2 regions of the Microbacterium sp. KKR3/1 genome follow, and region 2 is predicted to be linked to the other one. Evidence: riboswitches for the same ligand, from Rfam matches in the RefSeq annotation. Region 2 holds a riboswitch; the other holds the start of a gene.
What was found. A riboswitch is a leader RNA that binds a small molecule or an ion and turns the genes downstream of it on or off. The one in region 2 is predicted to bind thiamine pyrophosphate.
Positions count from the first base shown of each region.

Region 1: it holds a riboswitch for thiamine pyrophosphate, as region 2 does, so the genes downstream of both, thiM (hydroxyethylthiazole kinase) here and LVJ59_RS12215 (ECF transporter S component) in region 2, are expected to answer to the same signal.

Region 1 is NZ_JAJSDW010000003.1:14,092-21,398, forward strand. Features, by position in the region: gene argC (N-acetyl-gamma-glutamyl-phosphate reductase) at 1-73, opposite strand, end outside; gene LVJ59_RS14935 (bifunctional hydroxymethylpyrimidine kinase/phosphomethylpyrimidine kinase) at 313-2,493, opposite strand; gene thiM (hydroxyethylthiazole kinase) at 2,490-3,338, opposite strand; TPP riboswitch at 3,329-3,422, opposite strand; gene LVJ59_RS14945 (NAD-dependent epimerase/dehydratase family protein) at 3,429-4,391, opposite strand; gene pheT (phenylalanine--tRNA ligase subunit beta) at 4,465-6,975, opposite strand; gene pheS (phenylalanine--tRNA ligase subunit alpha) at 6,975-7,307, opposite strand, start outside.
Region 2 is NZ_JAJSDW010000002.1:113,595-120,901, reverse strand. Features, by position in the region: gene LVJ59_RS12240 (SDR family NAD(P)-dependent oxidoreductase) at 1-313, opposite strand, end outside; gene LVJ59_RS12235 (aminoglycoside 3'-phosphotransferase) at 465-1,199, shown strand; gene LVJ59_RS12230 (glutamate decarboxylase) at 1,206-2,579, opposite strand; gene LVJ59_RS12225 (energy-coupling factor transporter transmembrane protein EcfT) at 2,669-3,448, opposite strand; gene LVJ59_RS12220 (ABC transporter ATP-binding protein) at 3,445-4,902, opposite strand; gene LVJ59_RS12215 (ECF transporter S component) at 4,899-5,552, opposite strand; TPP riboswitch at 5,543-5,654, opposite strand; gene LVJ59_RS18120 (D-alanyl-D-alanine carboxypeptidase) at 5,737-7,307, shown strand, end outside.

The DNA of each region.
Region 1 (7,307 bases), on a different contig from region 2:
GGTCTGCCAGGAGGCGTAGGATCTCGCCGCCTGCGTAGCCGGATGCGCCGGAGACGGCGACGGAATACGTCATGCTTCTACCTTAACGGTCGGGTCTTCCTCGAAAGGAGGACCGAGGGGCGGGGCCGGAGGCGGCGACACCGGCACTCACCGCCGCAAGGGGGCAGGCAGGAGGGCGGGGTCGCCTACAGTCGGCGGCCGCGGCGTCGGCGCACAGCGATGACGCTCGGAGCGAGCGTCGGAGAAGCGGTGGCGGCCGAAGGCATGTCGCGACAGTAGCGCGGCCCCGGCGGCCACCGCAAATCCGGGCCGTCATCCGGCGGGCGAGAACTCCATCGGCGCGGCGAAGAAGGCCAGCTCGTGCGCGCTCGAGACCTCGAACACGCGGCTCATCCTCGCGCGGGTCGCGGCGTCCGCCCGTGCGGCTGCTCCGGAGGCGTAGAGGATCGCCGTCTCGGTCGCCTCCTCGAACGCAGGGTCGGCGTATGTCGCGAGCCAGGAGGCGAAGGGATGCTGCGGATCCCGCGCGTACTCGCCGAACTCCCCGGCATGCAAGCGCCGGCCGAGGTCGGTGTAGAGCCAGAAGCAGGGAAGGACGGCTGCGACGATCTCGGCGTAGTCCCCGCCGAATGCGACCGACCTGAGGTGATCGAGGTAGGCCGTGGTCGCCGCCGACGGTTCCGCGGCGAACGTCGCCGCGCTCACCCCCTGCTGCGGCGTCAACCACGAGGCATGGAGTTCGAGCTCGCCCACGATGGACCCGTGGGCGGAGTGTGCCCAGAACGCCTGCTCAGCCGACGTCGGGGCTCGTCGCGCCGCCTCCGACAGCACCCGGGCGTACTCGCGCAGGTACAGGGCATCCTGCGCGAGGTACGAGAGGAAGGGCTCGCGCTCCAGCGAGCCGTCAGCAAGAGCACGGATGAACGGCAACTCGTCGATCTGTGCGCGGATGTCGGCGATGCGCTGCCACCACTCGGATGCGACCTCCGAGGCAGGGACGTCCGAGGCGGCGACCTCCGACGCAGCGACTCTGCTCGTCGTGTCCGCCCGCGCCCACAGTCCAGCGAAGTGGTTGATGGGGCCGTGCCCGCGCCCCACCCGCAGTGCCTCCCCCGCACGGAGCGATTCACGCAGCCAGCTCCGCGCCGCGCGGACCGCGTGCTCCGGCTCCAGACCCCGTGCCAACAGCGTGGCGAGGGCGGAGGAGAGCGAGCAGCCGGTGCCGTGGGTGCTCGAGGTGACGATACGCGCCCCGCTGTACTCCTGACGTCGCCCGTGACGAGCGTCGATCAGCGCGTCCGGGGCGTCGTTCCCCGCGAGATGTCCGCCCTTGACCAGCACGGCGACCCCGACATCCGTCGACAGGTCTTCCGCGGCGGCGATCGCCTCCGGCCAGTCCCCGACGTCGCGCCCCGACAGGACGGCGAGCTCGGCCAGGTTCGGAGTCACGAGCGTGGCGCGACGGAGCAGATCCCGCAGTTCCCGCTCCGCATCCGGCTGCAGGAGCCGATCCCCCGAAGTCGCCACCATCACCGGATCGAGGACGACGATGGGCGGACGGACCCGATCGAGCCACGCAGCGACCGTCCGGATGACCTCGGCGTCGGCGAGCATCCCGATCTTCACCGCGTCGATCACGATGTCATCCGACACCGCGTCGAGTTGGTCGCGGAGGAACTCTGCCGGCGGCACGTGCACACCGCGCACGCCCTGGGTGTTCTGCGCGGTCAGCGCGGTGAGCACGGCCATGCCGTATCCGCCGTTGGCCGCGATCGATTTGATATCGGCCTGGATCCCTGCGCCACCGGACGGGTCGCTCCCGGCGATGCTCAGCACACGCGGAACCGAACCTGCGAGCCACCGCCGCCGGAAAGCACGGGCGGTCGCCGCAGGGTCTTCCGCCGCGCACAGCGCCGAGACCACGGCGATCCCGGCTGCACCGGCACCCCGCAGTGCCTCGGTATCGTCGAGCCCCACGCCGCCGATCGCGACGCACGGGAGCGGACTGCGTGCGACGAAGTCACGGAATCCGTCGATCCCGAGCGGCGCCGGGTGATCCGGCTTCGTCGCGGTGGGACGGATCACACCGACACCCAGGTAGTCGACCGTCCCCACCGGCAGGGCGAGAACGGCCTCGAGGTGCGCGGCACTGTTCGCCGTGAGGCCGATCAGCGCATCGGGTCCCAGTACCTCGCGCGCCCGCCGCACGGACGCATCGCCCTGCCCCAGATGCACGCCGTCGACGCGCGCACCCCGTTCGCGGGCGGCGACGGCAGCATCCAACCGGTCGTTCACGACGAGGAGCGCCCGTCCGTCGATCGCCCGCGACACCGCGATCAGCTGTTCGACGATCTCGGCCTCCGTCGCGGTCTTGTCCCGCACCTGGACGACGCGCACACCACCCTCCACAGCCTGACGGACGGTCTCGACGACACCACGATCACCGCAGAGTTCGGGATCGGTCACGAGATAGAGCGAGAGATCGGCGGTCACCGCGCACCGCTCTCGACGCGAGCCTCGGCGACGAGGTCTTCCGGGCGCAGCGCTGCGAGTGCATCCAGCAGCGAGACCGCGAAACTGCCCGGACCCCGTGCTGTCGTTGCGGCATGCTCGGCGGCGATCGTGTATCCGAGGCTCGCGGCGGCGACCGCCGTGAGCGCATCGTGCCCCGTCACCCTGGCGGCGCCGAGGAGCGCGGCCATGACTGCGCCGAGGGCACAACCGCCGCCGGTGACCCTGGTCAGGAGCTCATGACCGTTCGCGAGTCGCAGGACCCGCTCGCCGTCGGTGAGGAGATCGACCGGACCCGAGACCGCGACCACGGCACCCGTCCTCGTCGCCAGGGCAGCCGCAGCGTCGGCAGCGGCATCCGTACTGTCCGTCGCGTCGACACCTCGGCCACCCGCGCTGACTCCGGCGAGGGCGAGGATCTCGGAGGCGTTGCCTCGGATCGCGGTCGGGCGCTGATTGGCCAGGTCATGCGCCAGCGTCGTGCGGATCGGCAGGGTGCCGATCGCGACCGGATCGAGCACCCACGGTGTCCCGGACGCGGTCGCGCCGGCGACGGCTTCGAGGATCGCAGCCCGCTGCTCCGGCGTGGGCGTGCCGAGGTTGATCAGCAGGCCGGAGGCGACCCCGGCGAACAGCTCGGCCTCGCCGACGATGTCGACCATCGCGGGTGCCGCACCGGCGGCGAGCAGCACGTTGGCGGTGAACCCCGTGACGACCGCGTTGGTGATGCAATGCGTCAAGGGCGGAGCCTCACGCACCACCTCCCACAGCGCCGCGGCGGAGCCGACGAGATCGGTGGTGGATTCAGGACGCAGAAGATCGCTCATCGCGACATCCCTTCGCTAGTACGAACTAGATCAGGTTCGACGGGTCTGTTCTCAGCCGCGGATGCGGCACCCCGTGTCACTGCTCGCAGTCTAGCGATCGGCCAGGAGTGCGCGTTCCTCCGCCCGGGTGAGTCCGGCACGTCGCGGCCGATCGACGCCGCGGGCGCGCTCATCGACGATGACCCGCCCGATCGTGTCGGCGAGGGCGCGGAGCGAGCCTCCCGACGCACGGAACGCTGCGTTGGACCGCGTCATGAATCCCGTCATCTCCGGCGGCAGCCACAGCGGAAGCGACCGCGGTCCGGCCCAGTGCTCGACCTCCCGAGCGACGAGCCAGTCCTCGTCGGCGACGACCGTGTCACCGGAGTGCCCTGCTGCCGAACGTACCGCCTCCAGCACGTCGGCGAGCGAATGCCTGTCACCGATCGCGTTCACCACCCCGCTCCGCGTCACCGTCACGATGAACTCGGCCAGGTCGTCGACATCGATCACCTGCGCAGCTCTCCCCTCGAGCGGTGGCAGCAGCACCGGCTCCGCGCCGGCGCGCGTGAACGCCGCCGCCCAGTATCCGAACCTGTCGCTCGGATCTCCGTCCCCGACGATGAGCCCGGGGCGCACGATGAAGGCCCGCGCTCCGAGCGCCGAGACGGCGTCTTCGGCCGCGGCCTTCTGCGCCCCGTACTCGTAGACGTCTCCGGGACGGGCGGGCGGATGACGGGGAGCTGATTCGTCGGCCCCGACCGTCTCATCATCGGCGTACACGGACATCGAGGACACATACGTCCACCGTGCGGCACGCTCACCGAGAGCGTCGACGGCAAGAGCGACGTGCGACGCTTGCGAGGAGATGTCGACCACATGGTCCCAGTCGCGCTGCGCGAGTGCGTCGTACGCCTCGGCAGCCTCCCGGTCTCCGCGCACGAGCTCGGCACCCTCGGGCGCAGGTCGTGTTCCGCGGGCGAGACAGGTCACTGCCGCACCGGCATCGACCCATCGACGCGCGATCCGCCCCGAGAGCCAGCCCGTACCGCCGAGGATCAGCACATCCGACATGGCTCCATGTCAGCAGGAATCGACCACACGCGAAAGAGCTTCCGCTCAGAGCAGATTGCGCCCGAGGTCGTGCTCAGTCGCGCAGCGCCGCCCCGAACCGTTCGGCCGCCACCGCGACGCCCGCGAGCTTGGCCTCGGTGGCCTCCGCAGCGGTGAGGGTGCGGTCGTCGGCACGGAACCGCAGGGCGAACGTCAGGCTCTTGGAGCCTTCCGGCACCCCCTCCCCGCGATAGTCGTCGACGAGACGCACGGACTCGAGCATCGCACCGGCGCCCTCAGCGAGAGCCGCCTGCACATCCGCGGCGGGAACCTCGGCCGGCAACGTCAGCGAGACGTCCTGCGTGGCAGCAGGGAACGTCGACAGCGACGCGGCCACGACACGGCCGCCCGCGAGCGACAGGACGCGGTCGAGGTCCAGCTCGAACACGGTCGCACGGCCGGGGAGGTCGGCCCCCTCCGCCACCGCGGGGTGCAGCTCGCCGACGTAGCCGACCTCTTCCTCCGCGATCCGGAGGGATCCGGTGCGGCCGGGGTGGAGTGCGGCACGCTCGGCCTGCACGACGTCGATCTCGACTCCGGCGGCGGCGGCGATCACACGGACGGCGTCCAGCGCCTCGACCAAACCGGCGGGTTCGGCCGGGCGACCGGGCTGGCGCGGTGACACGTGGCCGGTGAGCAGCGCCGAGACGAACCGGTGCTGCGGCGGGATTGAGGCGTTCAGCGCGGCGAGCGTCTCTTCCGACGGGCGCTCCCCCAGGGGCGGCACATCCTCCGTACCGTACTCCACACCGGGCTCGGGCAGGAAGACGACGCCCGTCTCGAAGATCGCGAGGTCGGTGAGCCCGCGCGAGATGTTGCGGTGCGCGGTCTGCAGCAGACCGGGGATGAGCGATCGACGCAGGGAGGGCGCCTGACCATCGAGCGGATTCGCCAGGCGGATGCTCGGCAGGTGCTCCCCCGACGCGGAACCGTGCAGGTCGTTCTGCACCTCGGTGGTGAACGGGAACGACGGTGTCTCGACGAGCCCCGCGGCGGCCAGGGCATCGGCCACGCGACGGCGACCCTGCTGATGCGCGGTGAGCCCGCGACCGGACGGAGGCGTCGGCAGCACCGAGGGGATGCGGTCGAGCCCGTGGATGCGGGCGACCTCCTCGGCGAGCGTCCACTTGTCGGTCAGGTCGGGACGCCAGGTCGGCGGGATCACGATCCAGCCGGACCCTGTCTCGGAAGCGGTGACGTCAGCGCCGATGGTGGTCAGCGCCCCGGTGATCTCGTCGTCGGTGTAGTCGACGCCGATCAGACCCTGCACGAATCCGGCCGGGAGCTCGATCTCGCCGACGAAGACCTCGGCGAACAGTGCGCCACCCTCCTCGGTGAGCGTGCCACCGGCGAGCTCGACCATCAGGTCTGCCGCCCGGCGCGCGGCCGCGAAGGGGATGAGCGGGTCGACGCCGCGCTCGAAGCGCTTGGACGCCTCGCTGGGCAGCTTGTGACGGCGTGCCGAGCGGGCGATGGTCGTCGGGTCGAAGGTCGCGGCCTCGATGAGCACGTTCCTGGTGGTGTCGCTCATCTCCGTCGTGCCGCCGCCCATGACACCGGCGAGGCCGATCGGCCCCGACTCGTCGGTGATGAGCAGGTCTTCCACGTGCAGCGCGCGCTCGACGCCATCGAGCGTGGTCATCTTCTCGCCCGGGGTCGCACGCCGCACGGTGATGCCGCCGGTGAGCTTGTCGAGGTCGTATCCGTGCAGCGGCTGGCCGAGTTCGAGCATCACGTAGTTGGTGATGTCGATCAGCACGCCCAGCGAACGCATGCCCGCGAGGCTGAGCCGCGCGACCATCCATGGCGGAGTCGGACGCGAGGGGTCGACCCCCCGGACGACGCGGGTCACGAACTCGCTCGCACCGACACGGCCACGGACCGGCGCGGTGTCGTCGACCACGGTGGTGTGGCCGGTGCCCGGCTGCAGTTCGGCGAAGTCACGCTCGGCGGGATCGCGGAAGTCTGCTCCGGTGGCGTGCGCGTATTCGCGGGCCACACCGCGCAGCGAGAACGCGTAGCCGCGGTCAGGCGTGACGTTGATCTCCACGGCCACGTCGTCGAGACCGAGCAGCGCGATCGCGTCGGTACCGACAGGAGCATCAATGCCGAGATCGGACAGCACGACGATGCCGTTGTGCTCGTCGCCGAGGCCCAGCTCCCGCGCAGACGCGATCATGCCGTCGGAAACATGACCGTAGGTCTTCCGCGCGGCGATCGGGAACGGGCCGGGCAGCACGGCACCGGGCAGCGTCACGACGACCTTGTCACCGGCCACGAAGTTGTGCGCACCACAGACGATGCCGCGGATGCCGCCGTTCGCCTCGCCCACATCCACCTGGCACCAGTTGATGGTCTTGCCGTTGGACTGCGGCTCGGCCTCGAGCGACACGACCTGTCCGACCACCACGGGGCCCGTGATGTCGAACCGGTGCACGTCCTCCTCTTCGAAGCCGACGGTCACCAGCGCGCCGAGGACGTCCTCGGGCGTGGCATTCGCTGCCAGATCGACGTATTCACGCAGCCACGAAAGCGGGACGCGCATCACACCACCATCCCGTACTGCTCGCTGAATCGGACATCGCCCTCGGCCATGTCGCGCATGTCCTGGACGTCGCTGCGGAACATCAGGCCCCGCTCGATGCCCATACCGAACGCGAAGCCGCTGTACTCCTCCGGATCGATCCCAGCCGCGCGCAGCACGTTCGGGTTGACCATGCCGCAGCCGCCCCACTCGATCCAGCGCGCGCCGCCCTTGAAGGTCGGGTGCCACAGGTCGAGCTCGGCGGAGGGCTCGGTGAAGGGGAAGTAGTTGGTGCGGAAGCGGGTCTTGGCCTCGGGGCCGAAGAGCAGCTTCGCGAAGTGGTCGAGTGTGCC
Region 2 (7,307 bases):
AGTCGGCGAGCACAGCCGGGTTGCCCTCGCGGTCGAGGACCTTGGCGGGCGGCGCGATGCCCGCGCAGTTCACCACCACACGCAGCGGTGCGGCGGATTGCGCGGCCGCGACGGCCGCCTGCACCTCGTCGGCGCTCGTGACGTCGGCGGCGACGAACAGCCCGCCGATCTCGTCGGCCACCTCCGCACCCTTCGACGAAGCGAGGTCGATGATCGTGACGTGGGCGCCCGCCGCGACGAGGCGACGTGCGGTCGCCAGGCCGAGCCCCGAGGCTCCGCCGGTGATGAGTGCACCCTGTCCGCTGATCTGCATCTGATGTTCTCCTTCGAACGTCGTCGTGCGACTGCTGTTGTGGAACGCGGTCCCAGCCTACGTGGTTCTTGGTGTCATCACGAATGGAGGTACGGCGTCGAAAGCGAGCCTACGACATCACTCCTGACGTGCCGTCGGGCAGGATGGATGGATGTCGATCCCCGCCGAAGACGTCGTCGTCCCCGAACACGTCCGCCTGCTCGCCCGGGGAGCCGACCTCGAATGTGTCTGGCGCAACGACTACGGCGGACTCACCTTCCGCGCCACCGGCACCGCAGAGCCGTTCTACATCAAGTGGGGGCCTCGGAACCTCGAATTCACGTTGAGCGACGAGGCAGAACGGATGAGGTGGGCGTCGGGCTGGATCACTGTGCCGACCGTGCTCGACGGCGGGGCGGACGACACGCACGAGTGGATGATCACTGCCGCCCTCGACGGCCTCAGCGCGGTGGACCCGCGATGGATCGCAGAGCCCGCGACCGCCGTGCGAGCAGTCGGCGAAGGGCTCCGCGCGATGCATGAAGCCCTCCCCGTGCGGGAGTGCCCCTGGGAGTGGAGCGTGCCTTCGCGCATCGCGAACGCGGAACGACGCGGGATCGCCGTGCCGGAAAGCCTCCGGACCGCTCCCGCGGTCGACCGCCTCGTCGTCAGTCACGGCGATGCCTGCTGCCCCAACACCCTGGTGGGAGACGACGGCCGCTGGCTCGCGCACGTCGACCTGGCTCTGCTGGGCGTGGCCGACCGCTGGGCCGACATCGCCGTCGCCTCCATGAGCACCGAGTGGAACTTCGGCCCCGGGTGGGAGGACGCTCTGATCGAGGCCTACGGAGTCGAACCCGACCGCGAGCGTCTCGCCTTCTACCGCGACCTCTGGAACGCGACCTGAGCACCCCTAGTGGTGGAACGCCGAGTCGGGGTGATCGGATGGCATCGGCGCGGTGAGGGCGTCGAGGTGGGCGACTTCCGCCGTGATCGCGTCCAGCAGGTCGGCGGCCAGGTCCATGCTCAGCCCGTTGCGCACGACGATCCGCTGCACCGTGATCTGCTCGAGATCCGCGGGCATCGGGTACGCCGGCACGAGCCATCCGCGCATCCGGAGACGGTCCTGCAGGTGGTACAGCGTCCAGTTCTTCGTATGGCCGTCCTTGAGGCGCCAGGCGAACACCGGGATGTCGCTGCCGTCGTTCCAGAGCTCGAAGGCGTCGAGCCCCGCGATCCCGGCCGACAGGTACTTCGCGACGTCCTGCGACTCCTGCTGCACGGCACGGTAGCCCTCGAACCCCAGCCGGAGGAACAGGTAGTACTGCAACAGCACTTGCGCCCCCGGACGCGAGAAGTTCAGCGCGAATGTGGGCATCTCGCCGCCGAGGTAACTGACCTTGAACACGAGATCCTCCGGCAGCCACTTCTCCTCGCGCCAGACCACCCATCCGAGACCCGGGTACACGAGACCGTACTTGTGGCCGGACGTACTGATCGAGTGCACGCGCTCGAGACGGAAATCCCACACGAGATCGGGTTGCAGGAACGGCGCGATCATCGCCCCGGAGGCACCGTCGACGTGGATGGGGATGTCGAGCCCGGTGTCCTTCTGGATCTCGTCGAGCGCCGCAGCGATCGCCGCCACCGGCTCGTACATCCCGGTATAGGTGACGCCCATGATCGCGACGACGCCGATCGTGTTCTCATCGACGTACTTCGCCAGATCGTGACCGTCGAGCGTCTTGTGCTCCTCGGAGATGGGGACGTAGCGCGGCTCGACGTCGAAGTAGTTGCAGAACTTCTCCCAGCACACCTGCACGGCGGACGACATCACCAGGTTCGGCGTCGACGTGTCCTTTCCCGCGGCACGTCGCGCCTGCTGCCAGCGACGCTTGAAGGCGAGGCCGCCCAGCATGCACGCCTCGGACGAACCGACCGTCGAGGTACCGATGGCCCCCGAGGCATCCGGCGCGTTCCAGAGGTTCGCCAGCATGTGCCAGCAGTTGTCCTCGATCGCCGCCGTCTGCGGGTACTCGTCCTTGTCGATCATGTTCTTGTCGAAAGACGAGGTGTACACCTGCTTGGCGTCGTCATCCATCCACGTGCTGACGAACGTCGCCAGGTTGAGGCGCGCATTGCCGTCGAGGATCGTCTCGTCCTCGACGATCTGCCTCGCCGTGGCAGGGAGCGAACCCTGGGGCGGGATCAGATGGCGCGGGGCGACCGACGCCTCCCCCGGGCGCGTGAACATCGGCTCGTAGCCGGAGGAGGGCGTGCTGCTCATACGAGAACCTTTCGGTGGAGGCGTCCTTGCGGCCTTGCCGCCCACCGTAGCGAGATCGCGCCGACGTATCGACCGGTTCGCGACAGACCCTAGCTCCACACGAAGCGGAACGTGCCCACGACGACAGCAGCGGCGAGCGCGAGCGCCATGATCGCGATGCCGCCCATCAGCGCCACTGCGTCTCTCGGGTGCAGCCGCGACGGACGCGACCAGGTGCGGGGGATGTCGGAGGCGAAGCCGCGCGCTTCCATCGCGAGTGCCAGTTTGGAGCCGCGCCTCACGGCGAACACGAGCAGCACGAAGGCCATGGAGAAGAACCGTCGGAGCACGCCCCGGTCCCCCACACCGCGCGCACGACGAGCCAGGCTCATGGTGCGCCAGTCATCGAGGAACAGGCCCAGCATCCGCGTACCGGCGAGGATGCCCAGCACGAAGCGACTCGGCAGCTTGGCGACCTGGGCCAGCGCGTCGGCGAGTTCGGTCGGGTCGGTGCCGCCGAAGAGCAGGATGGTGGGCAGCCCGAGCGCGACCACGCGCAGGCTCACCGCGATCGCGAGGGTGATGGAGTCCTCGCTGATCGTCGCGAACCCGAAGGTCCAATAGATCCGCCCGGCCGGTTCGGCGTACAGCAGCATGCTCACGCCGGCGATCGGCGCGAAGATCGCGATCGGCAGCAGCCTCCGCAGCACCGTCGAGGGGCGCAGTCTGGTCAACGGCAGGCAGAGCAACTGCAGGACGATCGCGGCCAGCGCGCTCGTGATGTCGATGGACGCGAACAACGGCACCGACAGCAGCACGGCGAGCACCAGCTTCGTCACCGGGTTCACCCCGTCGAGCCACACCGGCCGTGCGGTCTCGATCGCCGTCACGCTGCCGCCCCCAACTCGATGCGATGACCACCCAGGTGTCGGACCACGGCATCGTCGTGCGTCACCGCGATGATCGACCGTCCACGCGTGATCTCCTCCTGCAGGAGCGCGACGAGGGAGATCCATCCACGCCGGTCCTGACCGAACGTCGGCTCGTCGAGCACGATCACCTCCGGTGCCCCCGCCAACGCCGTCGCGACGGACAGCCGCCGCTTCTGGCCGCCGGAGAGCGTGAACGGGTTGGCCAGCGCGAGCGGCGCGAGGCCGAGTCGCTCGAGGAGATCATCGACGACGGCGTCCGTCCTCGCACGGTCCCAGCCGAGCGCGCGCGGACCGACAGCGAGCTCGTCACGCAGTGTCTGGGTGAGGAACTGGTGCTCCGGCTCCTGGAAGACCATGCCGATACGGGTGAGCAACTCGCGCGACGTCCACCGGATCGGGCGGGTGCCTTTGCGCCCCGCCAACTCGGGTGCCGACCGCACCTCTCCTGCTTCTTCGGGGATGAGTCCGGCGAGCGTGAGCGCAAGGGTCGATTTGCCCGCCCCGTTGGGCCCGGTGATCACGGTCGCGTTCGCTCGCGGTACGTGCAGGTCGAGTCCCGCCTGCACGACGACGCCCGTTTCCCTCGCAATCGAGAGCCCGGGGGCGGAGAGCGCATCGGGTGCCGTCACCCGCTCCAGCACGGGCAGGTCGATGCCCCGCTCGGGCACCCACACCCCGGCATCGGCGAGCACATCGCCGTGGACCGCGAACACGTGCTCGGGCGTCCCATCCGCGAGCAGCCCGCCGTCGGCCGCCAGCACGATCACACGCGTCATCAGATCGACCCAGACCGGCGTGCGATGCTCGACGACGATCAGTGTCGCACCGGAGGAGATCACCGCCCGCTCGACACTCGCCCGCACCTCGCGCACGCCCTCGGGGTCGAGGTTCGCGGTCGGCTCGTCGAGCAGCAGCAGGCCCGGGCGCATCGCGAGCACGCCGGCCAGCACCAGTCGCTGCTTCTGGCCGCCCGAGAGCGCCTTCGTGGGACGCTGCGGCGAGACGTCGAGGCCCACGGCGTCGAGAGCCTCCGCGACTCGGCCCGGGATCTCGGACGCCGCGACACCGAGATTCTCACAGCCGAACGCCACATCATCGCCGACTTTCGACAGCACGATTCCGGCATCGGGGTCCTGGAGGACGAGCCCCACGCGACCGTGCCGCGATTCCGGGGACGCGCCGTCGATGCGCAGGGCACCGGTGCGCTCCCCCTCGTCATCGCCACCCAGGACGCCGGCGAGACCGGCGAGCAGAGTCGACTTGCCCGCGCCCGATGCGCCGAGAAGCAGCACCCGCTCGCCCGGGTCGATCGTGAACGAGACGTCGGCGACGGCTGGGCACTTTCGACCGGCATACCGCCAGCCCCAGCCCGCAGCCTGCACGCGGGCCGGGGCGGCGAAGCTCACGCTCAGACCTCGCGCACGTGCTCTCGCCCGACGGCGAAGCGGTTGAGTGCGCCGGTGACGGCGAGGGCGCGCACGAGCAGCCACCCGACCACGCCCGCGAGGATCGCGCCCGAGATGACGACGCTGACCAGATAGATGGTGTTGAACTCGAGCGACTTCAGGATGTTCGGCGAGCTGCCGTAGAACAGCTCGAACACCCAGGCGGCGACCGCTGCGCCGACACCCGCGAGCGCGGCGACCACGATGCCGAAACGACGATAGAAGAACAGCGCGAAGATGATCTCCGCACCGAGGCCCTGCACGATGCCAGACAGCACGGTCGAGACGCCCCACACGTTGCCGATCAGCATCGACACGATCGCCGCGACCAGCTCGACCACCAGCGCGGCGCCCGGCTTGCGGATCACGAGGCCGCCGACGACGCCGCCGAGCAGCCAGATGCCGACGGCGATGCCGCCGAGACCCGGGGTCAGGGCGTCAGCGGCGCCGAACCAGGCGTAGCCGATGGTGTTCCAGCCCCAGAAGACGAGGCCGATCGCGACGCCGAGGACGGCGGCGACGACGATGTCGACGACGCGCCAGCGCCAGATCGACGTGGGTCGCAGACCGTTCGCGGCGGATGTCTGCTTCGCGGATGCGGACGTGGACGTACTCATCTGAACTCCTCCCTGCGCTGGCATGACCCAGATCAGGTTCGACGGTCGAAGCGCGATTCGCTCCCTCTCAGCCCGGCTCGCCGGACTCCCGTGGTTGTGCTGATGATCTTACCCGGTGGCGACACCGGCGTGGCGACAGGGCTTCGCGCCGCGGAACACGCCGGGGATTGGGTACCGTAAACGAGTGACCGCTTCAGATCCCGCCGACGAGGCGACGGGCGTCGTCAGCGACGACGGCTCGCGGACGGCCGCCCCCTCCGGGCCTGTGGACGACCTGGCGATCGCGTCGGACCCCGCCGCCCCCGCATCGGAGAGCGCCGCACCCTTCGCCGCCGATCGACTCTTCGCCGGCGACACGCCCCCGTCGGATCCCTCCGTCGTCTCCGCCGTCCCGGTCGACGCCGCCGCGATCGGCGCGCTGTTCACTGTGGACCGGACGCCCGCACGACGCCACGGCACGGCTTCGCCAGACGACCCCGCGCCGGCGTCCGATCCGGAGCCCGTGCTCGACCCGGAGCCCGTGCACGACCCGGAGCCGGCGCTCGACCCGGAGCCGGCGGATGGTCCCGCGACTCCGCCACTCACGAAGCCGCCCTTCCAGCCCCGCCGACGCGGCGAGGGTGAGGAGGCGCAGGAGCCCGATGAGGCCGAGGCGCTCGTCGACGGCGCGGCCGTGCAGTGGGCCGACGGCACGACGGGCGCGACCGCACTGACCTGGGTCGATGCCGCCGCCGTCGGTGCGCACACGGCCACGGCGACGTTCGAGCAGACCCCGGAAACCGAACAGAACGGCGGGCTCCTCCGTGGGGCTCGCCTGCGGCCGGCCATCGCTCGCCCGGGAATCCTGGTGCCGCTGGTCGCGCTCACCGCGCTGGTCGCCGGCTATGCGGGCACGACTTTGCTCTGGCCGCTGCACGAGGTTCCGCCGACGGCGCAGTCCGTCGAGTTCGACACGGTTCCCGCTCCCGCCGCGACGATCACCTGGCCGAGTGAGGGCAGCGCGTCCGTCGGCATCGCCGGGCTCACCACCGCGGCGTCGATCACCGATCCGGTGAGCATCGCGAGCATCACCAAGGTCGTGAGCAGCTTGATGGTGCTCGACCGCATGCCCCTCGCCCTCGGCGAGCAGGGGCCGGAGTTCGGCTTCACCTACGGCGACAGCGTGGACTACTGGAACTACCGGCGCAGCGATCAGTCTGCACTCGATGTCCCCGTCGACGGCGTCCTCACCGAGTACCAGATGCTCCAGGGCACACTCCTCGGGTCGGCGAACAACTACATCGACCGGCTGGTGTCCGAGATCTGGGGCTCGGACCAGGAGTTCGCGGCCGCCGCCGAGGTGTGGCTGCGCGATCGTGCGCTCACCGACATCACGGTGGTCACCCCCTCCGGTTTCGACGAGCGCAATGTGGCGACCCCTGCGGCCCTGATCAAGCTCGGTGAGCTGGCCATGCAGAACCCCGTGTTCGCGGAGATCGTCGGCACCCGGTCAGTGGACCTCCCGGGTGCGGGCACGGTCGTCAACACCAACGGGATGCTCGCCGATCCGGGCGTCGTCGGCATCAAGACCGGCACGCTGGTCGGCTGGAACCTGCTGACGGCGAAAGACCTGACGATCGGGGACACCACGGTGCATCTGTTCGCGGCGGCGCTGAATCAGGCGGGCGACGACGAGCGCCTCGCTCTCACCCGTTCGCTGTTCGCCGAGACGGAGGCCGCCCTGGATGCACAGGAGGCAGCCGTCGCGAAGGGCAC